Regions from separate parts of the Pantoea sp. X-Soil-ISGK-421 genome, predicted to be linked through region 2. Evidence: predicted binding sites of a transcription regulator. Region 2 holds the regulator's gene; the other holds the start of a gene.
What was found. Region 2 encodes ArgR, which controls arginine synthesis, uptake and breakdown. Its sites were predicted from a motif close to ANTGAATAAAAATACANT; they were not measured.
Positions count from the first base shown of each region.

Region 1: the regulator ArgR is predicted to act here: its motif matches at 4,416-4,433, upstream of argC (N-acetyl-gamma-glutamyl-phosphate reductase).

Region 1 covers NZ_AP035979.1:3,921,739-3,937,204, reverse strand. Annotated here, with positions in the region: gene metF (methylenetetrahydrofolate reductase) at 1-240, shown strand, start outside; gene ppc (phosphoenolpyruvate carboxylase) at 316-2,967, opposite strand; gene argE (acetylornithine deacetylase) at 3,221-4,369, opposite strand; gene argC (N-acetyl-gamma-glutamyl-phosphate reductase) at 4,539-5,543, shown strand; gene argB (acetylglutamate kinase) at 5,559-6,332, shown strand; gene AC6I8K_RS18215 (argininosuccinate synthase) at 6,347-7,564, shown strand; gene argH (argininosuccinate lyase) at 7,640-9,016, shown strand; gene AC6I8K_RS18205 (glutathione peroxidase) at 9,200-9,934, opposite strand; gene oxyR (DNA-binding transcriptional regulator OxyR) at 10,063-10,980, shown strand; gene sthA (Si-specific NAD(P)(+) transhydrogenase) at 10,963-12,363, opposite strand; gene fabR (HTH-type transcriptional repressor FabR) at 12,558-13,202, shown strand; gene AC6I8K_RS18185 (YijD family membrane protein) at 13,221-13,574, shown strand; gene trmA (tRNA (uridine(54)-C5)-methyltransferase TrmA) at 13,698-14,801, opposite strand; cobalamin riboswitch at 14,914-15,095, shown strand; gene btuB (TonB-dependent vitamin B12 receptor BtuB) at 15,164-15,466, shown strand, end outside.
Region 2 covers NZ_AP035979.1:3,640,527-3,655,992, reverse strand. Annotated here, with positions in the region: gene yhdP (AsmA2 domain-containing protein YhdP) at 1-342, shown strand, start outside; gene tldD (metalloprotease TldD) at 407-1,852, shown strand; gene aaeR (HTH-type transcriptional activator AaeR) at 1,900-2,817, opposite strand; gene aaeX (p-hydroxybenzoic acid efflux pump operon protein AaeX) at 3,076-3,279, shown strand; gene aaeA (p-hydroxybenzoic acid efflux pump subunit AaeA) at 3,290-4,219, shown strand; gene aaeB (p-hydroxybenzoic acid efflux pump subunit AaeB) at 4,231-6,183, shown strand; gene AC6I8K_RS16800 (NAD-dependent succinate-semialdehyde dehydrogenase) at 6,295-7,749, shown strand; gene AC6I8K_RS16795 (barstar family protein) at 7,775-8,044, shown strand; gene yhcN (peroxide/acid stress response protein YhcN) at 8,096-8,362, opposite strand; gene AC6I8K_RS16785 (YdgH/BhsA/McbA-like domain containing protein) at 8,464-8,730, opposite strand; gene yhcN (peroxide/acid stress response protein YhcN) at 8,821-9,084, opposite strand; gene argR (transcriptional regulator ArgR) at 9,574-10,044, opposite strand; gene mdh (malate dehydrogenase) at 10,469-11,404, shown strand; gene mscM (miniconductance mechanosensitive channel MscM) at 11,457-14,792, opposite strand; gene asd (archaetidylserine decarboxylase) at 14,808-15,466, opposite strand, start outside.

The DNA of each region.
Region 1 (15,466 bases), 280 kb from region 2:
CTACAACGCTTCGCCACCATGACTAACGTGCGTGTGCCGGGCTGGATGAGCGCAATGTTTGAAGGTCTGGATAACGATCCGGAAACGCGCAAAATGGTCGGCGCGAGCGTCGCCATGGACATGGTGAAAATCCTGTCGCGCGAAGGCGTGAAGGATTTCCATTTCTATACGTTGAACCGCGCCGAGTTGAGTTACGCCATTTGCCACACGCTGGGCGTGCGTCCGGCAATTAATGTGTAATGTACCCGGTCGCCATAAATAGCGACCCTACAAAAAAGGAGCCAGAGGGCTCCTTTTTCACATTATGTCAGTAGATTAACCGGTATTACGCATACCTGCTGCAACACCTGCGATGGTCACCATCAGCGCTTGCTCAACGCGTGCATCCGGCTCATCACCACGCTCTTCCTGGGCACGCGAACGATGCAGCAGTTCAGCCTGCAACACGTTCAGCGGATCGGTATAGACGTTTCGCAGCGCGATAGATTCGGCAATCCACGGTTGGTCAGCCATCAGATGCGCATCGTTGGCGATGGTCAGCACCGCTTTGATATCTGCATCCAGTTGATCGCGTAACTGTTTGCCAAGCGGCCACAGTGATTTATCCACCAGACGCTGATCGTAGTACTCTGCCAGCCACAAATCGGCTTTCGAGAATACCATCTCCAGCATACCCAGGCGCGTTGAGAAGAACGGCCAGTCGCGGCACATGGTTTCCAGTTCATCCTGATGACCTTCATCCATCGCTTTTTGCAGCGCAGCACCGGCACCGAGCCAGGCTGGCAGCATGAGGCGGTTCTGCGTCCAGGCGAAAATCCACGGAATGGCACGCAACGATTCCACACCGCCGGTTGGGCGACGCTTAGCCGGACGTGAGCCCAGCGGCAGTTTGCCCAGCTCCTGTTCTGGCGTGGCCGAGCGGAAATAGGGCACGAAGTCCGGATTTTCACGCACATAACCGCGATACATCGCGCAAGAGTGCGCCGAAAGACCGTTCATGATCTCCTGCCATTCGCGTTTAGGTTCCGGCGGTGGCAGCAGGTTGGCTTCCAGGATGGCGCCAGTGTACAGCGACAGGCTGGCGATGGTGACTTCTGGCAGACCGTATTTGAAGCGAATCATCTCGCCCTGTTCGGTGACGCGCAGGCCACCTTTCAGGCTGCCCGGCGGTTGTGATAACAGCGCGGCATGGGCTGGCGCGCCGCCACGACCGATTGAGCCGCCGCGTCCGTGGAACAGCGTTAGCGTGATGCCCGCGCTCTCACACGTTTTGATTAGCGCGTCCTGCGCCTGATATTGCGCCCAGCTGGCCGCCATCACACCGGCATCTTTCGCCGAGTCAGAATAGCCAATCATCACCATCTGTTTGCCATTGATAAAGCCACGATACCAATCGATGCTCAGCAATTGGGTCATCACGTCGTTGGCGTTGTTCAGGTCATCAAGGGTTTCAAACAGCGGCGCCACCGGCATTGCGTAAGGAATACCGGCTTCTTTCAGCAGCAGATGTACCGCCAGCACGTCCGACGGCGTTTTTGCCATTGAGATCACGTAGGAGGCAATCGAACCCTGCGGCGCTTCGGCCACCACTTTGCAGGTATCGAGCACTTCGCGCGTCTCATCACCGGGTTCCCACTGATGCGGCAACAGCGGACGTTTAGAATTCAGTTCGCGAATCAGGAAGGCTTGTTTATCGGCTTCTGACCAGCTTTCGTAATCACCAAGGCCGAGATAGCGCGTCACTTCCGCAATTGCCTGAGTATGGCGGGTGCTCTCCTGGCGGATATCAATACGCACTAATGGCACGCCGAAACATTTCACGCGGCGCAGCGTATCCAGCAGCTGGCCATTGGCGATGATGCCCATGCCGCACTGTTGCAGAGATTGATAGATCGCAAACAGCGGATCCCACAGCTGATCGTTAGAAACCAGCAGATCGGCTGGACGCGGCAGGCGCTCACCTTTAAGACGACGGCCCAGATAGGCTTGCGTGGTCATCAGCTGGCTGCGGATACGTTTGAGCACCATACGATAAGGCTCCAGCGCTTCGGGATCGCCGCATAGCTCGCGCACTTCGTCGCTACACTCGGACATCGACAGCTCAGAAACCAGCACGCCGATATCACGCAGGAACAGGTCTGCGGCTTTCCAGCGACTCAACTGCATCGCATGGCGGGTAATCGGCGCGGTGACGTTCGGGTTACCGTCACGGTCGCCGCCCATCCAGGACGTAAACTTAATCGGCACGAAATCGACCGGCAGCTTGATGCCAAAGCTCTCTTCGACTTGTTCGTTCAACTCACGCAGGAAAGCTGGCACGCCTTGCCACAGGCTGTTTTCCACCACGGCAAAGCCCCATTTGGCTTCATCGATTGGCGTTGGGCGATATTTGCGGATTTCGTCAGTATGCCAGGCTTGCGCCACCAGCTGACGCAGACGGCGCATTACTTGCGTACGCTCGTAGTCAGAGATATCGCTGTGATCGAGCTGCTGCAAACAGCTATTCACTTCGCCCAGCATGTGAATCAGTGTGCGGCGGGTAATTTCGGTGGGGTGCGCAGTCAGCACCAGTTCCAGTGACAGCTCTTCAATCGATTGGCGGATAGCCGCTTCGCTGATATCACCTTGCTGTTTCAGACGCTCAAAGGTCTTTTTCAACAGTTCAGGATGGTTCGCGCCATCGCCGCTACGGGAAATGGTTTGATACTGTTCAGCCACGTTGGTGAGATTAAGGAACTGGCTAAACGCACGTGCTACTGGCAGCAGCTCGTCATTCGACAGATTTTGCAGCGTGGTCAGCAGTTCCTGACGATGGGTGTCATTTCCCGCACGGGATGACTTAGAGAGTTTACGGATGGTCTCCACCTGGTCGAGGATGTTCTCTCCTAGTGCATCCTTAATCGTATCCCCGAGCAGTTTGCCGAGCATACTGACATTACTTCGCATTGCGGAATATTGTTCGTTCATTGGACCCTGACACCCTCATCATCTTTTTAAATATCCCCACGGGAATTATCCACGGGCATAACATCGTCTTTTATCTAGCCACGTATCTTCCTGCACGTCAATTGCCTTAAATCTGCGTAAATGTGCTGCTAAATGACGGAAATTCAAAGAATTTGCTTGCAGCGAAGCGAGATAAGTTATTCTTATTATCAAATCCCGAACAATGACGGGGCAATTTGCTGATTTAACAGTGAAATGCCCCATCTGTTGCTCATCAATGACAAAAATGCTGCACGACTTGGGTGATAAGCGCATGAGTCGGCTTGATAAATGCAGTATCAATAAACTCATCTGGCTGGTGGGCTTGATTGATCGATCCCGGGCCTAAAACCAGCGTTGGGCACAATTGCTGGATAAAAGGCGCTTCGGTGCAATAGTTCACCACTTCAGTTGGCACGCCCAGCAACTTCTCCACCACTTGCACCAGCTCATGATCGGCCGGGCATTCGTAGCCTGGAATCGGCGGATGCAGCTCGCCCACGGTTAAACGTCCTGGCCAGCGCGCGCTGACCGGCGCCAGCGCGTCATTCAGCAGACCATCTAAATCGCTCAGGGTTAAGCCCGGCAGCGGACGAATATCCATGTGCAGCTCACAGCAGGCGCAGATGCGGTTGGCCGCGTCGCCACCGTGAATATGGCCAAAGTTCATGGTTGGATACGGAATGGCAAAACCATCGTGGTTGTAACGTTCTTTCAGGGTGTTACGCAGCTGCATAAGCTGAGTGATGGATTCATGCATCAGCTCAATGGCGTTCACGCCGCGCGATGGGTCGCTGGAGTGGCCTGATTGTCCCTGAATACGAATCACATTCGACAGATGACCTTTATGAGCGCGCACCGGCTTGAGCGAGGTGGGCTCGCCGATGATGGCGCAATCTGGACGCAACTGGGTTGATTCAGAGAAATACTTCGCGCCCGCCATGGTGGTCTCTTCATCGGCAGTGGCGAGGATGTAGAGCGGCTTGCTAAGTTTGGTCACGTCAACGTCACGCAGCGCATCCAGAATAAAGGCGAAGAAGCCTTTCATATCGGCGGTGCCCAAGCCGTATAGCTTGTTGTCATGTTCTGTCAGCGTAAAGGGATCGCGCGTCCAGCGGCCATCATCGTAAGGCACGGTGTCGGTATGACCGGCGAGTAACAGACCGCCTGCGCCCAATCCACTGCGTGCCAGCATGTTGAATTTATGCCGCGTGCCAGGCACCGGCTGCACTTCTACACTGAAGCCAATATCGCGGAACCAGCCGGCCAGCAAATTGATTAAAGTTTCATTACTCTGATCCAGTGCGCTGTCGGTTGCGCTGATTGATGGCGTGGCAATCAACTGGCGGTAGAGTTCGATAAAAGGTGGTAATTTTGTCTTCACTGTTGACGGTCCTTGGGTTAGGATGTATCAATATTCATGCATTAATAGTGAATAAAAATACAATAACGTCGCTTGCATGTGAAGCATCAAATCTTCTGCAAACGGCATTCTGGGCAACGGGGCAAGGCCGCGACCCGATACGTGTGACTGTAATAAGGTATACAGCCTGATGTTGAATACGCTGATCGTTGGTGCCAGTGGTTACGCTGGCGTAGAGCTTGCCACCTACCTGAATCGCCATCCGCATATGAACATAACCGCTTTGGCGGTTTCAGCGCAAAGCCCGGATGCCGGAAAGTTATTGTCGGATTTGCATCCGCAGCTCAAAGGCATTGTTGATTTACCGTTGCAGCCGTTGAGCGATGCCGCTGAATGGGCCGATAAAGTGGATGTGGTATTTCTCGCCACGGCCCACGAAGTCAGCCACGATCTGGCACCCGAATTCCTTAAAGCAGGTTGCGTGGTGTTTGATCTCTCCGGCGCGTTCCGCGTCAACGACGATGCTTTTTATACGCAATATTACGGTTTCAGCCATCAGCATCAGGATTGGCTGGACAAGGCGGTTTACGGCCTGGCTGAATGGCAGCACGACAAAATTAAAGATGCGGAACTGGTTGCGGTGCCGGGTTGCTACCCAACCGCAGCACAGCTGTCGCTGAAACCGCTGATCGCAGCGGGCCTGCTTAACGATGCACAGTGGCCGGTGATCAATGCCACTAGCGGCGTAAGCGGCGCAGGGCGTAAAGCCAATGTGGCGACCAGCTTCTGTGAAGTGAGCTTGCAGCCTTACGGCCTGTTTAATCACCGTCATCATCCGGAAATCGTGGCGCATCTCGGCACGCCAGTGATCTTCACGCCACATCTGGGCAGCTTCCCGCGCGGTATTTTGTCGACCACCACCTGCCGCCTGAAAGCGGGCGTGACGCAGCAGGATGTCGCCGATGCCTTCCATCACGCTTACCACGACAAGCCGCTGGTGCGCGTGTATGACAAAGGTGTTCCGGCGCTGAAAGCGGTGGTCGGTTTGCCGTTCTGCGACATCGGCTTCGCCATGCAAGGTGAACACCTGATTGTGGTCGCTGCCGAAGATAACTTGCTGAAAGGTGCCTCATCGCAGGCGGTTCAGTGTTTGAACATTCGTTTCGGCTTCCCCGAAACGCTGTCTCTGATTTAACCAACGGATAACGCAATGAATCCATTAATCATTAAACTGGGTGGCGTGCTGCTGGATAGCGAAGAAGCGCTGGCCCGTCTGTTTGATGCCCTGCTGGCGTATCGCAATGAACATCAGCGTCCGCTGATCATTGTGCACGGCGGCGGTTGCGTGGTGGACGAGCTGATGAAGAAGCTCGCGCTGCCGGTGAAAAAGAAGAACGGTTTGCGCGTGACGCCAGCCGATCAGATTGACATTATTACCGGTGCGTTAGCCGGTACCGCCAACAAAACGCTGCTGGCGTGGGCGAAGAAATATGGCATCGGCGCAGTGGGTTTGTGCCTGGGCGATGCCGGTTTGGTCAATGTTGCGCAGTTCGATGAAGAGCTGGGACACGTTGGCAACGCCACGCCAGGTAATCCGGCGTTGGTGAATACGTTGCTGGCCGCGGGCTACATGCCGGTCATCAGCTCAATTGGCATCACCGACGGCGGCGCGTTGATGAACGTCAATGCCGACCAGGCTGCGACCGCGCTGGCCGCGACCCTCGGTGCCGATTTAGTGCTGTTGTCTGACGTCAGCGGTATTCTCGACGGCAAAGGTCAGCGCATCGAAGAGATGACCGCCGCGAAAGCGGAACAGCTGATCGCCCAGGGCATTATTACCGATGGCATGATCGTGAAAGTGAATGCGGCGCTTGATGCGGCACGTACGCTCGGTCGCCCGGTGGATATCGCCAGCTGGCGTCATGCTGAACAACTGCCAACCCTTTTCAACGGCGTGTCGATTGGCACCCGGATTCTCGCATAATCAAGGATTAAGACATGAGCACGCAAAACATCAAAAAAATCGTTCTGGCCTACTCAGGCGGCCTCGATACTTCCGCCATCATTCCATGGTTGAAAGAGAACTACGGCGGCTGTGAAGTGGTGGCGTTTGTGGCGGATATCGGCCAGGAACGTGGCGATCTGGAAGGCGTTGAGAAGAAAGCGCTGCAGTCAGGTGCTTCTGAGTGCCACGTAGTTGACCTGCGTGAAGAGTTCATCAGCGAATACGTTTATCCGGTACTGCAGACCGGCGCCCTGTACGAAGGCACTTACCTGCTGGGTACCTCAATGGCGCGTCCAATCATCGCTAAAGCCCAGGTTGAGCTGGCACTGAAAGTGGGCGCAGATGCGCTGTGCCACGGCGCAACCGGTAAAGGTAACGATCAGGTGCGTTTCGAAACCACCTACACCGCGCTGGCACCCCAGCTGAAAGTGGTTGCGCCATGGCGTGAATGGAACCTGCGTTCGCGTGAAGCGCTGCTGGATTACCTGAAAGAGCGCAATATCCCGACCACCGCGTCGCTGGAAAAAATCTACAGCCGTGATGAGAACGCATGGCACATCTCTACCGAAGGCGGCGTGCTGGAAAGCCCAGCCAATGCACCAAACAAAGATTGCTGGGTGTGGACCGTTGATCCGCTGGAAGCGCCCGATCAGCCAGAAAACGTGACGGTAACCGTCGAGAAAGGCCGCGTGGTTGCCGTAAATGGCGAGAAGCTGAGCCCGTTCCAGTGCCTGGAAAAACTCAACGTGCTGGGTGCGAAACACGGCGTGGGTCGTATCGACATCGTAGAAAACCGTCTGGTGGGAATCAAGTCTCGCGGCTGCTACGAAACCCCGGGTGGCACCATCATGGTGAATGCGCTGCGTGCGGTTGAACAGCTGGTGCTGGATCGCGATAGCTTCAAATGGCGTGAGCAGCTGGGCCATGAAATGTCTTACGTGGTTTACGATGGCCGCTGGTTCGCGCCGCTGCGTAAATCGATCCAGGCTGCTGCCGAATCGCTGGCAGAAGAGGTGAACGGCGAAGTGGTACTGCAGCTGTACAAAGGCCAAGCCACCGCGACGCAGAAAACGTCCCCTAACAGCCTGTACTCAGAAGAGTTCGCCACCTTTGGCGAAGACGAAGTTTACGATCACCGTCATGCGGGCGGCTTTATCCGTCTGTTCTCGCTCTCTTCACGCATTCGCGCGCTGAACGAGCAGAAGAAGTAATACCGCGGCAATCGACATATTTTGCAAGGGCGGCTTCGGGCCGCCTTTTCTATAACGGATTCAGGAGTAATTCAGATGGCACTTTGGGGCGGACGTTTTTCGCAGGCAGCAGACCAACGGTTTAAACAGTTCAACGACTCGCTGCGTTTTGACTATCGCCTGGCCGAGCAAGACATTACCGGCTCGATTGCCTGGTCAAAAGCGCTGGTCACGGTCAACGTGCTGACCCATGACGAGCAGCAACAGCTGGAAAGCGCGTTGAATGAACTGCTGGCCGAGGTGCGCGCCAATCCTGAGCAGATTCTGCAAAGCGATGCGGAAGATATTCACAGCTGGGTCGAAGGCAAGCTGATCGATAAAGTGGGTGCGTTGGGTAAGAAATTGCACACCGGCCGTAGCCGTAACGATCAGGTCGCGACCGATCTGAAACTGTGGTGCAAAGAGCAAGTTGCCGTGCTGCTGGACGCCACGCGCGAACTGCAATCGGCGCTGGTTACCACCGCCGCAGCCAATCAGGATGCAGTGATGCCCGGCTACACGCACCTTCAACGTGCGCAGCCGGTGACCTTCGCGCATTGGTGCCTGGCGTACGTTGAGATGCTGGCGCGTGATGAAAGCCGTTTGCAAGATGCACTGAAGCGTATGGATGTCAGCCCGCTGGGTTGCGGTGCGCTGGCTGGCACGGCGTATGAAATCGATCGTCAGCAGCTGGCGGGCTGGTTAGGTTTTGCCTCTGCGACGCGTAATAGCCTCGATACCGTTTCCGATCGCGATCACGTGCTGGAGCTGCTGTCAGACGCCTCGATTGGCATGGTGCATCTGTCGCGCTTTGCTGAAGACCTGATTTTCTTCAACACCGGTGAAGCAGGCTTCCTTGAGCTGTCTGATAAAGTCACTTCCGGTTCCTCGCTGATGCCACAGAAGAAAAATCCGGATGCGCTGGAGCTGATTCGTGGCAAATGCGGTCGTGTGCAAGGTGCGCTGACTGGCATGATGATGACGCTGAAAGGTTTACCGCTGGCGTACAACAAAGATATGCAGGAAGACAAAGAAGGGCTGTTCGATGCACTCGATACCTGGCTCGACTGCCTGCACATGTCGGTGTTGGTGCTGGATGGCATTCAGGTAAAACGTCCACGTTGCCAGGAAGCCGCTGAGCAGGGCTATGCCAACTCGACTGAGCTGGCCGATTATCTGGTGGCGAAAGGCGTACCGTTCCGCGAAGCACACCACATTGTGGGTGAAACCGTGGTGGAAGCGATCAAGCAAGGCGTGGCGCTGGAAGCACTCACGCTGGCGCAGTTAAAGCAGTTTAGCGCGGTGATTGAAGATGATGTCTATCCGATTCTGTCGCTGCAATCCTGCCTGGATAAGCGTAATGCACAGGGCGGCGTCTCGCCGCAGCAGGTCGCCTTTGCTATCGGCGAAGCCCAGAAGCGCCTAAGTGCGTAAATCGGTGCGCATAAATGCGCACCCTACGTTGTAGGGTCGCCATTCATGGCGACCGGGCAAGTTCAGAGCAAAAAAAAAGCGGGCACCTCTTCGGTAGCCCGCTAACCTCTAGCTTCGGAATTACATATTGTTATAGGCACATCATCAAGGGCAGGCCACTCCCGGCCAGCACAGTGATTGGTTTTAAGCAGATTGCAGGTACTGCTCCAGATCGTCGCTCCCGCCAATATGACGACCACCGATAAATACCTGAGGCACCGTGGCGCGGCCTGATACGGCGCGCAGACTCACGGTTGTGGCATCTTGCCCCAGGACAATTTCTTCAAACGCAATGCTGCGATCAATCAGCAGCTGTTTCGCTTTCGTACAGAATGGGCAACCCGGCTTGGTAAAGAGCGACACAGACTCCTGCACTTTAAATTCGGGGGCCAGATAACGCAGCAGCGTATCGGCATCTGACACTTCAAACGGATCGCCCGGCTTGCTGGGTTCGACAAACATCTTCTCGATAATGCCGTTGCGCACCAGCATGGAATAACGCCATGAGCGCGGACCAAATCCAACGTCCGCTTTTTCCACCAGCATATTCATGCCGCGGGTGAAGTCGCCATTGCCGTCCGGGATAAAGGTGATATGTTCAGCGCGCTGATCGGCTTTCCACGCATTCATGACAAAAGTATCGTTCACTGACACGCACAGAATGCTGTCGACACCGTGCTGTGCAAAGGTGCTAAACAACTCGTTGTAGCGCGGCAGGTGGCTCGATGAGCAGGTCGGCGTAAACGCACCCGGCAGCGAGAACACAATAACGGTTTTGTCTTTGAACAGTTCATCAGTCGTGATATCAACCCAGCGATCGCTCTGACGCGTGTGAAAGGTGACCTGCGGTACGGCTTTGCCTTCCTGGCTTGCGAACATATCTTCTCCTCAAAATTCAATGGTCTTAATCAGATGAGGCGTATTATTCCCGCTGGCGCCTTGATAGGGCTAATCGTTCATTGCTATTCTATCTATCGCCACGGGCTATCGTGGTTTGGAGGATTTCAATGAATATTCGTGATCTCGAATACCTGGTTTCACTGGCGGAGCATCGCCATTTCCGGCGTGCAGCTGACGCCTGTCATGTCAGCCAGCCCACCTTAAGTGGACAGATTCGCAAGCTAGAAGATGAACTTGGTGTGATGCTGCTGGAACGTACCAGCCGTAAAGTGTTGTTTACTCAGGCTGGATTGTTGCTGGTGGATCAGGCGCGCACCGTGCTGCGCGAAGTGAAAGTGCTGAAGGAGATGGCGAGCCAGCAGGGCGAAGCGATGTCTGGACCGCTGCATATTGGTTTGATTCCGACCACTGGGCCGTATCTGCTGCCGCATATCATCCCGATGCTGCATAAGACCTTCCCCAAACTCGAAATGTACCTACACGAAGCGCAGACGCAGCAACTGCTGGCTCAGCTCGACAGCGGCAAGCTGGATTGTGCGATTGTGGCATTGGTGAAAGAGAGCGAAGCCTTTATTGAGGTGCCGCTGTTTGATGAGCCCATGACGCTGGCGGTGTATGCCGATCATCCGTGGCGCGATCGCGATCGCGTGCCGATGTCGGATCTGGCCGGTGAGAAATTGCTGATGCTGGAAGATGGCCACTGCTTGCGCGATCAGGCGATGGGTTTCTGCTTCGAAGCCGGTGCCGATGAAGATACGCATTTCCGCGCCACCAGCCTGGAAACGCTGCGCAACATGGTGGCCGCCGGAAGCGGTATCACCTTGCTACCTGCGCTGTCCGTGCCAAACGAACGCGTGCGTGATGGCGTCTGCTATCTGCCGTGCTACAAGCCTGTTCCGCAGCGCACCATCGCATTGGTGTATCGTCCAGGATCGCCTCTGCGCAGCCGCTATGAGCAACTGGCAGAAGCAATCAAAACCCACATGCAGGGTTACCTGAACACGACGTTAAAACAGGCGGTTTAAGCCGTTTAACGCTGCCACGCGATAGGCTTCGGCCATAGTGGGGTAGTTGAAGGTGGTATTCACGAAGTACTCAATCGTGTTGCCGCCGTTCTTCTGTTCCATGATGGCCTGGCCGATGTGAATGATTTCCGCGGCACGCTCACCAAAGCAGTGAATCCCCAAAATCTCTTTGGTTTCACGGTGGAACAGAATCTTCAGGCTGCCCACGTGCATGCCTACAATCTGCGCACGCGCCAGATGTTTAAACTGCGCACGACCCACTTCATACGGCACTTTCATCGCAGTGAGCTGCTGTTCCGTTTTGCCCACAGAACTGATCTCTGGAATGGTATAAATCCCGGTAGGAATATCCTCGATCAGATGCGCGGTGGCTTCACCTTTGATGATCGCCTGCGCGGCAATGCGGCCCTGATCGTAAGCGGCAGAAGCCAGGCTTGGATAACCAATCACGTCGCCGACGGCATAGATGTGCGGCTGTGCGGTTTGATACATGCTGTTTACTTTCAGCAGGCCACGTCCGTCCGCTTCCAGCCCCACGTTTTCCAGCGCCAGTGAATCGGTGTTACCGGTACGACCATTCGCGTACAGCAGGCAATCGGCTTTCACTTTTTTGCCCGATTTCAGGTGAATAATCACTCCGTCTTCAACGCCTTCAATCTTCTCAAACTCTTCGTTGTGACGAATCACCACGCCGCTGTTCCAGAAGTGATAGGAGAGCGAATCTGACATCTCCTGATCGAGGAATGCCAGCAGACGATCGCGGGTATTGATCAGGTCAACTTTGACGTTCAGACCGCGGAAAATCGACGCATATTCACAGCCAATCACGCCAGCGCCATAAATGATCACGTGGCCAGGTTCATGGTGCAGGTTGAGGATGGAGTCGGAATCGTAAACGCGTGGGTGGGTAAAATCGACATCCGCTGGATGATACGGACGGGAACCACAGGCGATAACGAATTTCTCGGCGGTTAAGCGCTCGCGAGTGCCGTCGGGTTGTTCCACTTCGATGGTGTTGGCATCAACAAATCGGGCATCGCCCTGATAAAGTTCACAGCGGTTGCGCTCGTAGAAGCCCTGACGCATCGCGGTTTGCTGACTGATAACGTTCTCGGTGTGGTTCAGAATATCGGCGAATGAGGAGCGCAGGAGTCGAGTGTGATCGCTGTAAAGTGGGTTTTGATTGAACTCGATAATACGGCTGACAGCGTGGCGCAGGGCTTTGGAAGGGATGGTTCCCCAGTGAGTACAACCGCCGCCGATGTTATGGTAGCGTTCGATCACTGCAATACGCGCTCCCTGCTTCACCAGCCCCATCGCCGCACCTTCGCCGCCCGGACCGGAGCCAATCACAATGGCATCGTAATCGTAAGACTTTTGCATACCAATACGTCCTATTTTTTTATCACATTTTTACAACGAGATTCTAACATCTCGCCGCGCACATCTGAATTCTAACAGCGTAAATTGCTGAAGTTTGACAAAGCGTGAGGTTCACAGGCGTTCACAAAGTTTGCACCGCTGTACGCTGAAAAGTTTGTTATAGTGCCTGCCAAATCACCTAAAAGGCCGGGAAAATGGGCGTCAGAGCGCTACAAAAAGAACGTACACGACGTTCACTGATTGAAGCTGCCTTCAGTCAGTTAAGTGCAGAAAGGAGTTTTGCCAGCCTGAGTTTGCGTGAAGTCGCACGCGAAGCGGGGATTGCGCCGACCTCATTTTATCGCCATTTCCGCGATGTCGACGAACTGGGCTTGACCATGGTCGACGAAAGCGGCTTGATGTTGCGTCAATTAATGCGCCAGGCGCGCCAGCGTATTGCCAAGGGCGGCAGCATCATCAAAACCTCGGTGGCAACTTTTATGGAGTTCATCGGGAACAATCCCAACGCTTTTCGGCTCTTACTACGCGAACGATCCGGAACGTCGGCGGCATTTCGTGCCGCCGTTGCCCGAGAGATCCAGCACTTTATCGCTGAACTGGCGGATTATCTTGAGCTGGAAAATCGCATGCCGCGCAGCTTCACCGAAGCGCAGGCCGAAGCGATGGTGACGATTGTGTTTAGTGCAGGCGCCGAAGCGTTGGACGTTGATCTCGAACAGCGTCGTAAGCTTGAAGATCGCCTGGTGTTACAGCTGCGCATGATCGCCAAAGGCGCTTATTACTGGTATCGCCGGGAGCAAGAGCGACTGTCGGTTACCCTGGAAAAAAACGAAGAGTAATGTGACAAGGATAATGAAATGATTGAGCAAAACCCACGCGATAAAGGAACGCTTTTATTGGCTTTTATCACCGGTTTAGCGATCAACGGCTCCTTCTCGGTGCTGTTCAGCACGTTTGTTCCCTTTTCGATATTCCCGTTGATCGCGCTTGGCCTTGCGGCCTGGTGTTTGCATCAGCGTTATCTCAACCGCAACATGCCAGACGGCATGCCTTCCCTGGCGGCGGCATTCTTCCTGCTGGGCATTTTGGTCTATAGCGCGCTGGTGCGGGCAGAATACCCGGATATCGGCTCCAACTTTATTCCTACCATTCTGATGGTGGCGCTGGTGTTCTGGATTGGCATGCGCTTTCACCGTAAGAATAGAAACTAAGTTTTCGGTGCGCATGAATGCGCACCCTACAAAATCGACGCATAAATGCGCACCCTACAAAACCGACGCATGACGCACCGGTTTTGTCGGGTCGCCATTTTTGGCGACCAATCCATTCTGCTCTCAGACTTTGCGCGTCAGCAGCACGCCGCATTCCATATGATGGGTATAGGGGAACTGATCAAACAGCGCCAGACGCGTGACGTCATGCGTTTCACCCAGCACCGCGAGATTGTCGCACAGCGTTTGTGGATTGCAGGAGATATAAATGATGTGTGGGTAGGCCTGCACCATCTTCACGGTTTCCTCATCCAGCCCGCTGCGCGGCGGATCGACAAAAATGGTTTCGCACTGATAACTCTGCAGGTCGATACCTTCTAAGCGATTGAAGCTGCGTACGCCATTCATAGCCTGAGTAAATTCTTCGGCGGCCATACGAATAATCTGTACGTTATCAATATGATTAGCGGCAATGTTGTATTGCGCGGATGCCACTGACGGCTTGGCAATTTCCGTGGCCAACACGCGGCGGAAGTTACGCGCGAGTGCCAGCGAGAAGTTGCCATTACCGCAGTAAAGTTCCAGCAGATCGCCGCGCGAATCCTTAGTCACATCCAGCGCCCACTCCAGCATCTGAATATTCATCGCCGCGTTTGGCTGGGTGAAGCTGTTCTCCACCTGACGATAAATCATCTCTTTCCCAGCGATCGGCAAGCGCTCATCGACGTAATCGCGATCAAGGCAGATTTTAGTTTTGGTGGCGCGGCCAATCAGTTGCACATCAAAGCCTTCAGCACGCAAGTTGTCGCGCAGCGTGCTGGCGGCGGCAGTCCACTCCTCTTCCAGCTTGCGGTGATAGAGCAGCGAGATGACAATCTGATTGCTCATGGTCGATAAGTAATCAATCTGGAACAGCTTAAAACGCAGCGCACGGTTGTCGCGGATCGCCGCGATCAGTTTTGGCATCAGCTGGTTGATTAATTCACTGGCCGCCGGGAATTGATCGACGCGGATACGTTGCTTGGTCTGTTGATCAAAGATGATGTGGTAGAGATCGTCACCGTCGTGCCAGATGCGGAATTCGGCGCGCATCCGATAGTGGCTGACCGGCGAACGGAACACCTCCACGTCGGGCGCGGCAAAGGGCACCATCATCGCCTGTAAGCGGCTGACTTTTTCCGCCAGTTGCGCGTCGTATTGTTCAATCGGGAGCTGTTCGGGTGTCATCTTTAATCCTGGTAATAAGCTGGCTTGCCGGGCGATTGTAGGCATTCAACTGCTGATGTCCAGCCCTGCGGAAAACAAGATGGCTGGAAGTCTGGATTTCCGGCCTTCCTGGCCGTAGACTGCGCCTGCCGGCCTCCTTGAGTTAAAAGGGAATCCAGTGTGAATCTGGAGCTGACGCGCAGCGGTAAAGAATGTCGTGGTGATGGCACTTATAAACACTGTCCTGCCGGATGGGAAGTTTTTCACCATTTATGATTCTCAGCCCGAAGACCTGCCGGTGTGACGTCGCAATACATACGACCATCGCGAGCTATTGGTTGTAGTCGTGCGGCATCCTGCTTCGTCTTTTGGATGCTATAACAATGAAAAAAACACATGCTTCGCTGTTTGCCTTCAGTGCAACGGCGTTGTCTTTCTGGGCGCAATTTGGCTACGCGCAGCAGAATGATGGTACGCAAATCGTCACCGCTAACCGCTTCGCACAGCCGGTGTCGTCGGTGCTGGCTTCTACGTCTGTTGTCACCCGTGACGAGATCGATCAGTGGCAATCTAAGAACCTGCTGGAAGTGTTGCGTCGCTTGCCGGGCGTGGATATCGCGCAAAGCGGCGGCATTGGGCAAAGCGCTTCGATGTATGTGCGTGGTTCGGAAGCGCGCCATACGCTG
Region 2 (15,466 bases):
TCGATCAACGGCACCGCATGGATTGAAAATGGCGTGATGCGTACCGATAACCTGCTGGTGGATGGTCTGGAAGCGGATATCGCCATGAAGGGCAATATCGATTTGGTGAAGCGGCAGATCGACATGGAAGCGGTGGTCGCACCGGAAATTTCCGCTTCGGTCGGCGTAGCCACCGCCTTCGTGATCAATCCGGTGGTCGGCGCTGCGGTATTTGCCGCCAGTAAAGTATTGGGGCCACTGTGGAACAAGATTTCACTGCTGCGCTACCACATTAGCGGGCCGCTGGATAAGCCGGAAATCAATGAAGTCCTGCGCAAACCGCGTGAAGACAACAAGAAGTGAATTTGACGCCGTCGGGTAATTGCCGCAGGCTATGACTATCCGAGCACATAATGAGTGAGAAACGATGACTCTGAATCTGGTAAGTGAGCAGTTGCTAACTGCGAACAGCATTAATCAGCAGGACCTTTATTCCCTGTTAGGGCAGCTTTCAGAACGTCGTCTGGATTATGCCGATCTCTATTTCCAGTCCAGTTTCCACGAATCCTGGGTGCTGGAAGACAAAATTATTAAAGATGGTTCTTACCACATCGATCAGGGCGTTGGCGTCCGCGCCGTGAGCGGTGAGAAAACCGGTTTCGCCTACGCCGACCAGATTTCCCTGAATGCGCTGCGTCAGTCGTCTGAAGCGGCGCGCAGCATCGTGCGCGAACAAGGCAACGGTAAAGCGCACACCTTGTCGGCGGTGCTGAATCGTTCGCTGTATGCGCCAGTCAATCCGCTGGACAGCCTGACGCGTGAAGACAAAATTGCCCTGCTGCACCGCGTCGATAAAGTGGCGCGCGCGGCCGATCCGCGCGTGCAGGAAGTGAATGCCAGCTTGAGCGGCGTCTATGAACAAGTGCTGGTGGCCGCCACTGATGGCACGCTAGCGGCGGATATTCGTCCGCTGGTGCGTCTTTCCATCAGCGTGCAGGTGGAAGATCAAGGTAAGCGCGAACGTGGCTCGAGCGGCGGCGGCGCGCGTACCGGTTATGAATTCTTCCTCGCCGATGAAAGTGGTGATGTGCGTGCTGATGCCTGGGCGCGTGAAGCCGTGCGCATGGCGCTAGTCAATCTTTCTGCCGTGGCGGCACCCGCGGGTATGCTGCCGGTAGTGCTGGGTGCGGGCTGGCCAGGCGTGCTGTTGCATGAAGCGGTAGGACATGGTCTGGAAGGTGACTTCAACCGTCGTGCAACATCGGTATTTAGCGGCAAAATGGGCCAGCTGGTGGCTTCAGAACTTTGTACCGTGGTTGACGATGGTACCATTGAAGGCCTGCGTGGTTCGCTGGCCGTTGATGATGAAGGCGTGCCGGGTCAGTACAACATGCTGATTGAAAACGGCGTGCTGAAAGGCTACATGCAGGACAAGTTGAATGCGCGCCTGATGGGCGTCAATCCAACCGGTAATGGTCGCCGTGAATCTTACGCGCACCTGCCAATGCCGCGTATGACCAATACCTACATGCTGGCGGGTAAATCGACGCCGCAGGATATTATTGAAAGCGTGGAATACGGCATCTATGCCCCGAACTTTGGCGGCGGTCAGGTCGATATCACCTCTGGCAAGTTCGTGTTCTCTACTTCAGAAGCGTATCTGATCGAGAACGGCAAAGTGACCAAACCGGTGAAAGGCGCAACGCTGATCGGTTCGGGCATTGAAGCGATGCAGCAGATCTCAATGGTCGGCAACGATTTGGCGCTGGATAAAGGTGTGGGCGTGTGCGGCAAAGAGGGACAAAGCGTGCCGGTAGGTGTTGGTCAGCCGACACTGAAGCTGGATAAAATCACCGTGGGTGGTACCGCGTAACCCCATCAGACGTTGTCAGGTCGCCATTCATGGCGACCTGAGCATTATCACCCCTTCCGATGCTGCTGATACTGCTGCGCGACCTGCTTGAAATACTCGGTCAGATAATCAATACACACCTGCACTTTCAGCGGCAGCTTATCTTTCTCGGTATAGAGCGCGTACACCGGGCGCGGCTCCGAGTGATATTGCGGGAACAAAATATCGATCTCACCCGCGCTGATCTCATCAATCACCCACATCAATGGCACATAAGCGATACCGCATCCCGCTTTAAGCCAGCGAATTAGCGTCTGTGAATCGTTGGTCACGAAGCGGCCTTGCGGCGTAAGACGTGTCACCAATCCTTCCGGCGCAACCAGTTCAAAGGTGTTATCTGGGCGCACGCTATATTCCAGCCAGGAAAAATTATCGATCTCGCCGGGTTTTTCCGGCGTGCCGTGCTGCGCCAGATAACTCTTCGCCGCGCATACCACCATCGGCATCGCGCCCAGACGGCGCGAGAACAGATTTGAATCCTGCAATGCACCCACGCGCACCACCAAATCCAGCCCATTGGCAATCAAATCCGGTGCTGGAATGCCCGTCACCAGATTGACGCTCAAACCCGGATATTCGCGTAACATTTCGCTGGTCATCGCCGATAACACATTTTGCGCCATCGTTGATGAGCAGCCGATACGTAGAATACCGATCGGTGTGTTGTTAAAGGCATACAGCTGCTCGTGAACCTGGGAAGCCTCAGCTAACATACGGCGACAGCCCTGAAAGTAGATCTTTCCGGCTTCGGTCAGGCCAATACTGCGCGTGCTGCGATTGAGTAATTTAACTTGTAACTCATCTTCCAGTTTGGCGACTATCTGGCTGATAGACGAAACGCTTAGCTGTAGCTGGCGCGCCGCGGCGGTAAATGAACCCAATTCAACCACTTTGGCGAAAATGGACATGCTTTTAAGTCGATCCATTGTTTACTCTGACTAAAAAGTGATTTAGCTCACAATATGTAGAAAACGTATAGTCAAGCGCGTTACTATAAGCGCGCTGGGTCTCTTCACTGCACCTGAACACGGCTGTGTTAACCCGATGATACGCTATGATTAGCTCAACGCGGCCTGAATGTTGCCATCAGTTTATCCGTCATCCCCTGATCGTAAACCCAACGTGCTACAAGGCATGTGGGCAGGTATCGGTGCAATCCGGCAAGGTCGAACTAAGGATCCGAAATGAGTGTGCTTCCGGTATTTGTCGTATTCGGGCTGTCTTTTCCGCCCATCTTCATTGAACTACTGGTTTCACTGGCGCTGTTCTGGCTGGTGAAACGCGTGCTAACGCCCAGCGGGATCTACGATCTGGTTTGGCATCCAGCACTGTTTAACACTGCGCTGTATTGCTGTGTGTTTTACCTTGTATCCCGTTTATTCGTCTGAGGTTTTTTAAGTGAAAGCGCTAATAAGAAAAATCGCGCGATACGCGATTACACTCCTGCTGGTTGTCATCGCAATCGTGATCATCTTCCGCGCCTGGGTGTTCTACACCGAATCACCGTGGACGCGTGACGCCAAATTCTCTGCCGATGTCGTGGCGATCTCGCCCGATGTCACCGGCATCATCACTGACGTGCCAGTACACGACAATCAGCTGGTGAAAAAAGGCGACACGCTGTTTGTGGTTGACCGTCCGCGCTACCAAAAAGCGCTGGATGAAGCTCAGGCAGACGTCGAATATTACCAGGCGTTGGTAAGTGAAAAACGCCGTGAAGCCAGTCGCCGCAATCAGTTGGGTACCAGCGCCATGTCGCGTGAGGCGATTGAGCAATCCAATAACGATCTGCAAACCAGCGAACATCAGCTGGCGAAGTCGGTGGCCACGCGCGATCTGGCGGTGATCGACCTCGATCGCACCACCATCAAAGCACCTTCAGACGGTTGGGTGACCAACCTGAATGTCTATCAGGGCGAATTCATCACGCGCGGTTCGGTGGCGGTTGCGCTGGTACAACAGCACTCCTTCTACGTGCTGGCGTATATGGAGGAGACCAAACTGGATGGCGTGCGTCCGGGCTTCCGCGCACAAATCACGCCGTTGGGTAGCAACGCGGTACTGCGCGGCACCGTCGACAGTATCGCGGCGGGCGTGACGAACAGTAGCAGCAGCAGCGACAGCAAAGGCATGGCGACTATCGACTCAAATCTTGAGTGGGTGCGTCTGGCACAGCGTGTGCCGGTGCGTATTCGTCTCGACGATCAACCGGGTAACCGCTTCCCGGCAGGTACCACAGCAACGGTGGTGATCACCGGTGCGCAGGATCGCGAAACTAAAGTCTCGCCGTTGGCACAGCTGTTTAATCGCCTGCGTGAGTTTGGTTAAGCGAGGGCGATATGATTGAGTTTTTGCGTTTCCCGGTGAAGCTAACCTTCGCGCTGGTTGCGGCGTTGATGATTGGCTTTCACTTCAATCTGGAAACGCCGCGTTGGGCGGTAATGACCGCCGGTATTGTGGCCGGTGGCACCGCTTTTGCTGCGGGGGGGGATCCCTATTCTGGCGCACTGCGCTATCGTGGCATCCTGCGCATCATTGGTACTTTTATTGGCTGTATCGCCGCGCTCACCATTATGATCGCCACGGTGCGTGCGCCGGTGGTCATGTTGTTGTTGTGCTGTATGTGGGCAGGTCTGTGTGTCTGGCTCTCTTCGCTGATCAAAGTGGAGAACTCCTACGCACTTGGCCTCGCCGGTTACACGGCGTTGATTATCGTGGTCACGGCAGATGCCAGCGGCGGCTTAACGCTGGCGCCGCAATACGCGGTTGAGCGCTGCAGTGAAATCGTCATCGGTATTCTATGTGCGATTCTCGCCGACATGCTGTTCTCGCCGCGTTCGATCAAAAAAGTGATTGAGCAGGAAGTGGATGCACTGCTGGTGGCGCACTACAAACTGCTGCAGCTGTGCGTCGCGCACGAAGACAAAGACGAAGTAGATAAAGCCTGGAGCGCGTTAGTGCGTCGCACCACGGCACTCAACGGCATGCGCGGCCAACTGATGATGGAATCGTCACGCTGGAAAAACTCCAGCCGCCGGCTGCAAATGCTCAACACCTTGTCGCTGACGCTGATCACACAGGCCGCCGAAACCTTCCTGATTCAAAACTCGCGCCCGGAATACATTCCACCGCACTATCGTCTGCTGATCGAAAAAGAGGTCAACAACGTTAACGATGTGCATAAGCGCATGAAAGTTATGCGTCGCTTGATTGCCGTCAGCAGCAAAACCGTGCCGGTGACGCTGGCGAGTTGGGTTGGTGCGGCAACCGAATATCTGCTGTTGATTAACGGAATCAAAAGCAATAGCCGCATCACCACGCTGGAAGAGAGCATTCTGCAGCGCGAAGTGGTGATTCAGGCGCGTTCCGCAGAAACCCATCACGCGATGATCAATGGTGTGCGCACCTTTGCCGCAACCGCGCTGGGTTCGCTGTTCTGGCTGTACACCGGCTGGACATCGGGCAGCGGCTGCATGGTGATGCTGGCGGTGATTACCGCGCTGGCGATGCGTATGCCGAATCCGCTGATGGTGGCGAAAGATTTCCTTTACGGCATGACGGTTGCGGTGCCGCTCGGTGCGCTCTACTTCATCTTTATTCTGCCCGCGACCCAGCAAAGCGCATTGCTGCTGTGTATCGCCATCGGCGCGTTGGGTTTTATCGGCGGCATCTTCGTACAGCGCCGCCAGTTGGGCACGCTGGGCGCGCTGATTGGTACCCTCAACGTGCTGGTGCTGGATAACCCGATGAAGTTCGAGTTCAACGTCTTCCTCGACAACGTATTAGGCCAGGTGATCGGCTGCTTTGTGGCGATGATGGTGATCCTGCTGATTCGTGATAAATCGAAAGAGCGTACCGGACGTAAGCTGCTGAATCGCTTTATGTATGCTGCGGTTGCCGCACTTACCACTAACCAGGCCCGTCGTCGTGAAAACCATTTGCCGGCGCTGTATCAGCAACTGTTCTTGCTGCTCAACTTATTCCCTGGCGATATCGACAAATATCGCATTGCCCTGACGCTGATTATCGGACATCAACGCCTGCGTAATGCCGAAGTACCGGTAAACGCGGAGCTGTCCGCCTATCACCGCCAGCTGCGCTCAACCGCTGATAGCATCATCTCGGCGACCAGCGACGAAAAGCGCCGCTATTACTTCGAGCGGTTGTTAAAGGAGCTGGAGATTTATCAGGAGAAGCTGCAGCACTATTCTGCCCCGGATAATGTCACCGAACCGGTGAAAAGGCTGACGCAGATGCTGGATAAGTACCAGAACACCTTAATACAAATCTGAAACTGGCCGCTGCATTGTGCAGCGGCCTTTTAGATCCCACGCTGACACAAAAACCTCTGATATTGGCATCTATACTTTCCTGACAGGACGCAAACTGACAGGAGAACCCCGATGTCCACTTCCCTGCAACATCACGAATTATTCAAGACCGGCTATTTCGTGGATGGTCAATGGCATAACGCTAGCGCTACTTTTGATGTGACCAATCCGGCGACCGGCGAAGTCTTAGCGAAGGTGGCAAAAGCCGGTCAGCAAGAAACCGAACAGGCGATTGCCGCCGCGCAGCGAGCCTTTCCTGCCTGGCGCGATAAAACCGCTAAGGCGCGTGCCGAAATCCTCAATCGCTGGTATCAGCTAATCATCGAAAACAAAAGCTGGCTGGGCCAACTGATGACGGCCGAGCAGGGTAAACCGCTTAAAGAAGCTGAAGGCGAAGTGGAATACGCCGCCAGCTTTATTCAGTGGTTTGCCGAGCAGGCGAAACGCGCCAATGGTGAAATCATTCCGCCGGCTAAATCTGGCTCGCGCATTTTGGCAACGCGTGAACCGATTGGTGTGGTTGCCGCGATCACGCCGTGGAATTTCCCGATGGCGATGCTGACGCGCAAACTCGGTCCGGCGCTGGCCGCCGGCTGTACCGGCATCATTAAACCCGCCAATAACACCCCGCTTAGCGCTTTCGCGCTGCTGGCGCTGGCGCAGAAAGCCGGTGTACCCGCTGGCGTACTCAATGCGGTGGCGGGCGATACGCATGCCATCAGCGATGCGATTATGGCCAGTAAGGTGGTGCGCAAAATCTCCTTTACCGGTTCAACCGCCGTGGGCAAAACGCTGATGCGTAATGCCGCGGAAACCATGAAAAAGGTGTCGATGGAGTTAGGCGGCAACGCGCCCTATATCGTGTTTGATGACGCAGATATTGATGCGGCGGTGCAGGGCGCTATTGCCAACAAATTCCGTAATGCTGGACAGGTGTGCGTAAGCGTTAACCGCTTCTATGTGCACAACGCGGTGTATGATCGCTTCGTCAATCAGCTGGCAGATGCAGTGGGCCAACTTAAAGTCGGTAACGGCGTGGAAGAGGGCGTGATTGTTGGCCCGCTGATTGAGCCGTCCGCGCTGGAAAAAGTGGAAGAGCACGTCAAAGATGCAGTGAGCAAGGGTGGCAAACTGCTGATCGGCGGCGAACGTCACCCCCTTGGCGGCAACTTCTGGCAACCAACGGTGATTACAGAAGCGCATGAGGAGATGAAGCTGGCACAGGAAGAGACGTTTGGTCCGGTTGCGGCGTGCTTCCGCTTCGACGATGAAGCCGATGTGATTGAACGCGCCAATAATACCGAGTTTGGCCTGGCAGCATATTTCTACACCCAGAATCTTCAGCGTGTGTTCCGCGTATCGGCGGCGCTGGAAGCGGGCATGATCGGCATTAATGAATGTGCAGTATCGACTGAACTGGCACCGTTTGGTGGCATAAAAGAGTCAGGATTGGGACGCGAAGGTTCGGTGTTGGGGATGGAAGAGTATCTGGAAGTGAAAGCGCTGCACCTCGGCGGACTAAGCTAGCCGCGACAACTAAGAGGGCGTCATGATGAGAACCGAGCGTTTCGATTTCGACGAGATTGTCGATCAAGCCCATTTTTATCGACAGTTTAGCGATCGTTTTGCGCTAACCGATCTCGCTATCAACGATCTGGACGATCTTTGGGACGCGCTGGTGGGTGAGCAACTGCCGTTGCCGCTGGACATTGAATTTGTAAATCTCGGGAAAGGGCAGAAACGCCGGTATGGCGCATTGATCCTGTTATTTGATGAAGCAGAAGAGGAGCTGGAAGGCCAGCTCCGCTTCAACGTTAAGTAAAAAAGGGCCCCGGCGAGCGGGGCCAAAGGGTTCGTCTTAATTGACGAGGAATTACTTATATAGCTCAGCGGTCAGGTGATAACTGTCGCCGGTTTTGGCTTCAATCACTTTATAAGCGCTGGCGCCTTGCGCATCGGCTTTTTGAGAAAGCTCAGCGCGATAATCCATTGGTGAACCGCCGGTTCCGCTAATTGATACAGTGCTGCCGGTAGGTTGCAGATTCTGCGCCTGTTCTTCAGTCACCAGTTGTGCTGCAGAAGCACCAAAGGCGAACAGGGAAAGCAGGCTAGCAGTTGCGATGGTTGTTTTGATTTTCATAATTTTCTCCTCATTTAATCAACAACCTGCGGCAGAAATGGGTGGGCGGGTCGTCGATCTATTGCCTGGCACTCTTAAGGCGCCGGACGTTCGATTAGTGATTATTTGTACAGTTCAGCAGTGACGTGGAAAGTATCGCCACGGTTGCTCTCAATGATGCGGTAATGGCTGGCACCCTGAGCGTCAGCTTTCTGTGACAGTGCCTGACGAACGTTGGTTTGGTCGCCGTCAACACCGCTCACGCTGATGGTTTGGTTCAAGGATTGCAGCTGTTCGGCCTGTTGGTTAGAAACCAGACTTGCGGCGCCTGCGCCGAAAGAAAGTACAGAAGCCAGGCCCAGCACTGCGACAGTAAATTTGGTTTTCATGATTCACTCTCCTGAAATTGGGTTCGGTAACCTGAGAGGCAAGTGCGTCTCAAACGGGTCACCGTTCACATTGCGTCCTGAATCAGTAACTTATTTGTACAGTTCAGCGGTAACGTGATAGTTGTCACCGTTATTCGCCTCGATCACGCGGTACGCTTTAGCACCTTGCTGATCGGCTTTATCGTTTAGCTGCTGACGAATATCCATAGGTGAACCGCCCACGCCGCTGACGCTGATAGTGCCTGCGGGTTGCAGATTCGCTGCCTGCTCGGCATTAATAGAATCTGCTGCAAAAGCACCAAATGACAGGGCAGAGAGAATGCTTAGTGTTGCGATAGTAGTTTTAACGGTCATGATATTTTTCCTCGTCGTCTATTTTTATCTTTTTCTTTCGTGTGATTTGCATCACGAAACTAAGTATAGATCTAATCACTCACGAAATTAATATCTAGCTAATAATGTTTGGTTGTAATTCTTTATCCTTATGGCACTTTTTTAGAACCAAGAGTTATAAAAAACGCCCAAACATTAACCAGCTGGGTGTATTTCAAAGCAAAAACAATGATCTACATCAAATTATCTTTTAGTGCGAAAGATCATGGTTGATCTCGCTAGCGAGTACGCTATGGGGAGCTAATGACACTAATCACTATAAGTAAAGCAGTGTAAAATAGCGCGTTGAGTTAAGCAGGGGCAAAGGTCGTACCAATCTACAGAAGTGAAAAGAACCGCTGGGCATATGGATAACTTATTATTTACAAAGGGATTTGTAACAGATTGGTTACGAAGCATGCGGGAGGATTGGGATTACCGACAGCAGATCCGCCGGTAATCAGCAGATTTTTATAGCTCTTGTTCGAATAAAACCAGTACAGCATCGTGTAGCTGTTTCACCGAGAAGGTGCGCGCGGGCGTAATAAAGATGGTGTCATCACCGGCGATGGTGCCGAGAATCCCTTCTGCTTTGCCGAGAGAATCCAGCAGGCGAGCAATCAGCTGTGCTGCACCCGGACTGGTATGAATCACCACTAACGCATCGTTGTAATCGATATCCAGCACCAGATTCTTCAGAGGGCTGGTGGTGGTGGGTACGCCGAGTTCAGCAGGCAGGCAATAAACCATCTCCATCTTGGCGTTGCGGGTACGTACTGCGCCGAACTTGGTCAGCATACGAGAAACTTTGGACTGATTGATATTCTCGAAGCCGTCTTCCTGCAGCGCCTGCACGATTTCGCCCTGGGAGCTGAATTTCTCTTCCTTCAATAAGGCTTTAAACGCCTTAATCAAGTCGTCTTGTTTCGATGGGTTTCGCATAAGCTACCAATAAAAAGAGGGTTGCAGAGGGCAACAGGCCCACGGCAGATAAATTATTATGCATTTAGATGAATTTTTATGCAATAAGTCTGATAAGAGAATCGCGGTAATGACCTGCGGGGCGGGCATAATAACAGAATATTATGTTGCACCAAAATCGCGGGTGGGCGCGCAAAGCGAAGGTTGCGAAGTTGTTATATTATTGATGTGGTAACAACTATATCGATGATCATTGCCGTCCATTGTGTTCTGGCTGCGAATGTATCATTCAGGCGACTTCTGAAGTGGAGATGTCTCGGGAGCCGATTGCGGCGTAGTGTTAAGTGCGCGACAGGTTTAGTCGCTATCGCCTGAGAAGTTGATTAAACTCGTAACCTGATGGATTTTCGGCATATCTCTGCCCCACCTTAATAAGGAGTTCAGGATGAAAGTTGCCGTTCTCGGTGCCGCTGGTGGTATTGGCCAGGCGCTCGCACTACTGCTTAAAACGCAATTACCCGCAGGCTCAGCTCTCACACTTTATGATATCGCCCCGGTCACGCCCGGCGTGGCGGTTGACCTCAGCCACATTCCTACGGCAGTCACCGTGGAAGGCTTCAGCGGTGAAGATGCCACACCTGCGCTGCAGGGTGCCGATGTAGTACTGATTTCTGCTGGCGTGGCGCGTAAACCGGGCATGGATCGCGCCGATCTGTTTAACGTCAACGCCGGCATCGTGCGTAACCTGATCGAACAGGTGGCGAGCACCGCGCCGAAAGCCCTGATTGGCGTCATCACCAATCCGGTGAACACCACGGTGGCCATTGCGGCTGAAGTGCTGAAGAAAGCCGGCGTATATGATAAGAATCGCCTGTTTGGCGTTTCTACCCTTGATATCATCCGCGCCAATACCTTTGTCGCGGCGCTGAAAGGCAAGCAGCCTAACGAGATTGAAGTGCCGGTAGTAGGCGGGCATTCAGGCGTTACTATCCTCCCGCTGCTGTCGCAGGTGAAAGGCGTGAGCTTCAGCGAGCAGGAAGTGGCGGATCTCACCAAACGTATTCAGAACGCGGGCACCGAAGTAGTCGAAGCCAAAGCCGGCGGCGGATCGGCGACGCTGTCGATGGGACAAGCGGCGGCGCGTTTTGGCCTGTCATTGATTCGCGCCCTGCAAGGTGAAGCCAATGTGGTGGAGTGCGCATATGTGGAAGGCGATGGCGAATATGCCCGCTTCTTCTCGCAGCCGCTGCTGCTGGGTAAAAACGGCATCGTCGAACGCCGTCCGCTGGGGACGCTCAGTGCCTTCGAACAGCAGGCGCTGAACGGTATGTTGGAAACGCTGAAGAAAGATATCGCGCAGGGCGAAGAGTTTGTGAAGTGATAAACACTGAGCGGTAATCAAAAACGCCCGGCTGATGCCGGGCGTTTTGTTTTTATAATCCGCCAGATTTGAAGGTCTTATTGGCGGGCGCACCGTTGCTCGCAGGGTTTTGCTTTCCTAGCGTCTCCATGCGTACCTGGAACGGTGGGAACGGCATCTCAATGCCGTGCTCCTCAAAGCCGCGCAGAATCAGCTGATGCAGCTCATGGCGCAGCGGCATACGATGTCCCATCTCTGCCGCATGCACCCGCAGTTCAAACAGCTGAATACCTTGCTGCAAATCGACCAGGAACACATCCGGCGCTGGCATATCGAGCACGTAGGTGCAGCGGTCGGCCGCCTGCTTAAGAATGTTAGTCACTTCATCGCTGTTGACTCTGGCCGGCGCCGGAATTGTCAGCACCACGCGTGTGACCGAATCCGACAGCGACCAGTTCACGAACTGCTCCGTAATGAAAGCTTTGTTCGGCACGATGATCTCTTTGCGGTCCCAATCGGTAATAGTGGTGGCGCGCGTGTTGATGCGGGTGATGCTACCTGTCAGATCGCGAATGGTCACGGTATCGCCGATACGGATCGGTTTCTCGAACAGGATGATCAGGCCGGAGATAAAGTTGGCGAAAATCTCCTGCATACCGAAGCCCAAACCCAGACCTAACGCGGCAACCAGCCATTGCAGCTTCGACCACTCAATGCCCATCATTGAGAAGCCAATCAAGCCGCCAATCAGCATCAACGCATATTTGGTCAAGGTGGTAATGGCGTAGCCGGTGCCCGGCGCCAGGCTGAGATGCTGTAACAGCGCCAGCTCCAGCAGAGCAGGCATATTACGCACCAGCTGGGTGGTGATAATCAGCACCAGAATCGCAATCAGCACCGCACCCAGCGTAATCGCCTGCACGCTATCAACGCCCTGAATGGTGGTGCTGGCATTCCACAGCGGAATGTTATCGAGGAAGCTAAACGCGGAGTGAATTTCTGACCACAGCACAATCACTGAAACCAGCGCAATCAGCGTCAGGATTGAACGCACCAGCCGCAGCGACTGCGCGCTGATCTCATCGAGATCAATACTGGGTTCTTCAATCTCAATGGTGTCGGCATTCACGGGTGTTGATTGCTCTTTCTCTTCTTCACTGCGCGCGCGGTTGGCCAGCATATCGGCACGTCGCTGACGCGCACGGTCAAAGGCGATGCGGCGGCGCTGAATCAGCATCCAGCGGCGGATGATGTGATACACCACCAACAGGAAGAACCAAATCCCCACTGACGTTTCCAGGCGCGCCAGCAGCGCTTGCGCGGTGGCGAGATAACCGATGCAAGAGGCGAGGGCAGCCACCAGCGGCAGGGCAATCATCAGGTTCCACAAAATGCGGTTTACGAAGTTATCGCCGTTGCCCTCTTTATCCAGATACAGCGGAATTCCGGCGCGTTTCAGGCTGACGGTAACGATACTCAGTGCGCCACAAATCAGGATGAAGCACACGCGTCCCAGCGTGCCTGAGAATTGCGGATCGTCGAGATTCGCAAAGGCGATCAGCAACATGATTAGCGGCACAATCAGCCCAACGGACAGCGAGTAATAGCGCATCGCACGCGCTACACGCGCTTGCGGCCAGCGGAAGTGCACCACAAACAAGCCATCGGGACGGGCAAACGCGGCGCTGATCATAAAGGCCCACAGCAGCGGCAGCGTAGCGGTAATGCCATCGCCAATCGCCACGGCAAACGGATAAGGCCAGGCATGTTGCAAACCGTAGCCAAGCGCGGCCCACAGCACCGGCAGCGGCACCGCCACCAGGATCGACCAAAATACCGTGCGCAGCGTCAGGCTAAAGCGGTCCTGTGTCACTTTACCGACGCGGCTGGCAGAGCGCTCCATAAAAGCGTTGTAGTGGCGGCGTGAGCTGATGCTGAAGCCAACCAGCAAAACCGCGCCAATAATGGGCAACACGGTTTCGCGATTGGTGAACATCATCGCCAGCGCTTTGCCGAGCTGGCCGGCGGTATCCAGCGACAGCAGACGCTTAAGATCCTGCGCCATCTCAACCGGGAAATTCAGGCTGATGGTGTTGACGTCGGCGGTCCAGAAGAGATAGCGATGGGTCGCATCTTTTACTTCGGCGAGGGCATCCTGCAGCTGCGTATTGGAAACTTTAAGCTTGGTGATTTCCAGAATCAGCGTATCGCAACCGGAAATCAGGGAATTCAACAGCTCGCGTTGGGTTTTGAGTTGCGCTTCAAGGATGCGCACCTGATCGCTGCTGAATGGCGTGCCGTCATCTTGCCTGGCTTTGCGCAGATCCTGCTGGCGCTCTAACAGATCTTCATAATGCAGGCGTTGCACGCGCAGCTGGCCCATTTCGCTGTCAATCTGCTGAGACTTCGGCATCTCTGGCAGACGCGCCACCTGAGCGCGCAAAGCTTCACCTAACAGATTTGACGCCCCCAGCCATTGCGACTGCTCGCGCAGCGTGCTCAATGCCTGACGCACCTGCAGGGTCTGATTGGTGGCCAAACGCTGCTGCGAAGCGACTAAATCCATGCGCTGCGCTTGCTGATTGAGGTCGGCGGAGAGTTCGCGGTTAACGCGAAACTGATCGCTGATCGAACTCGGCAGGTCGCCGCTGTTTTCTGCCAGTTGCTCGGTACGCTCCAGCGCCAGCTCCGCTTCACGCTGGCGCTGATTATTCAGCTGATTGCGCAGCGCCTGCAGATAGTTATCCAGCTGGGTGGCTTTACGCTGATGCACTTCAGCGCGCATGCGCGCCAGTTCCTGACGATTATTCGCCGAGAGCTGTGCCAGCTCTAACTCGTCCACGCGCGCTTTATTGGCGGCATTTTCTGCCTGACGCGCGTAAATCTGCGCCTGCGCCAACGGCGTGGTCGCCGTCGAGGAACTCTGCGCGCGGCGATCGCTTTCGGTCATCGCGCGACGTGCATCCGTTTGCTGCTGCGGCAGCTGCGACAGTGAATCGCTGATCTCGCGGGCGCGATCCTGCTCTTGCTGTGCCTGGCGGCCTTCCTCCAGCAGCTGGCTGCTCACCTGCAACAACTCTTGATCCAGCTCGGCGCTGCTCATATTGCTGCGTACCGATTTACTGTTGTCGGTAAGCGTGGCGATCTGCTGACGAAGTTCGCGCGCGAGCCGCGGGAAATCATCGATCACCTGTTGATACTGCTTTGCGCGCTCCAGCGACTCATCGCGCTCGTTTAGGAAATTTATCGCTGCTTCCAGCGCCTGAACCTGTTCGGTTTGCGCGGGGGAGCTTTTCGCGGATTTAGCCACATCCAGTTCTTGCTTGAGCTGACTGGATTGCGGAACGCTAGCGGCAAAGACAGAACTGCTGAGCACAAGGCTCAGCAGGAGGAAGAGGAAAACACGCACGGGAAAGATTCCGGATTATTTGCTAAGTGAGACGCTGTCGCCAGGCTGAGGCAGGGCGATGGCCAGCGGCTGACCGAGGCGGGTTTTACTTTCGGCTTCAAGGCTTTCAGCCAACTTCACACGTTTAGGTGCAAATAGGTTGATGACTGTAGAACCCAACTTAAAGCGACCCATTTCCTGGCCTTTCAGCAGCACTACCGCGCCATCATGATCGGCAGACGGATAGCGCCAGCGTTTGATCACCCCTTCGCGCGGTGGCGTTACGGTGCCCGCCCACACGGTTTCGATGCTGCCAACAATGGTCGCGCCGACAAGGATCTGCACCATCGGGCCATGATCGGTGTCAAATACGCAGATCACGCGTTCGTTACGCGCAAACAAATTGGGGATGTTACGCGCGGTCAGCGGGTTTACTGAGTAGAGATCGCCGGGCACATAGGTCATTTCGCGCAGGACGCCGTTACACGGCATATGGACGCGGTGATAATCACGCGGGGCAAGGTAAGTGGTAACAAACTCGCCGTCGTGGAACTGATCCGCCAGATCGTCGTTACCGGCCAGCAGCGCTTGCAGGCTGTAAGTGTGGCCTTTGGCCTGGAAGATCTGATCGCCGGCAATGCGGCCCAGCTGGCTGATCGCGCCATCGGCTGGCAGCGCCAGTAACGTGGCGTCAG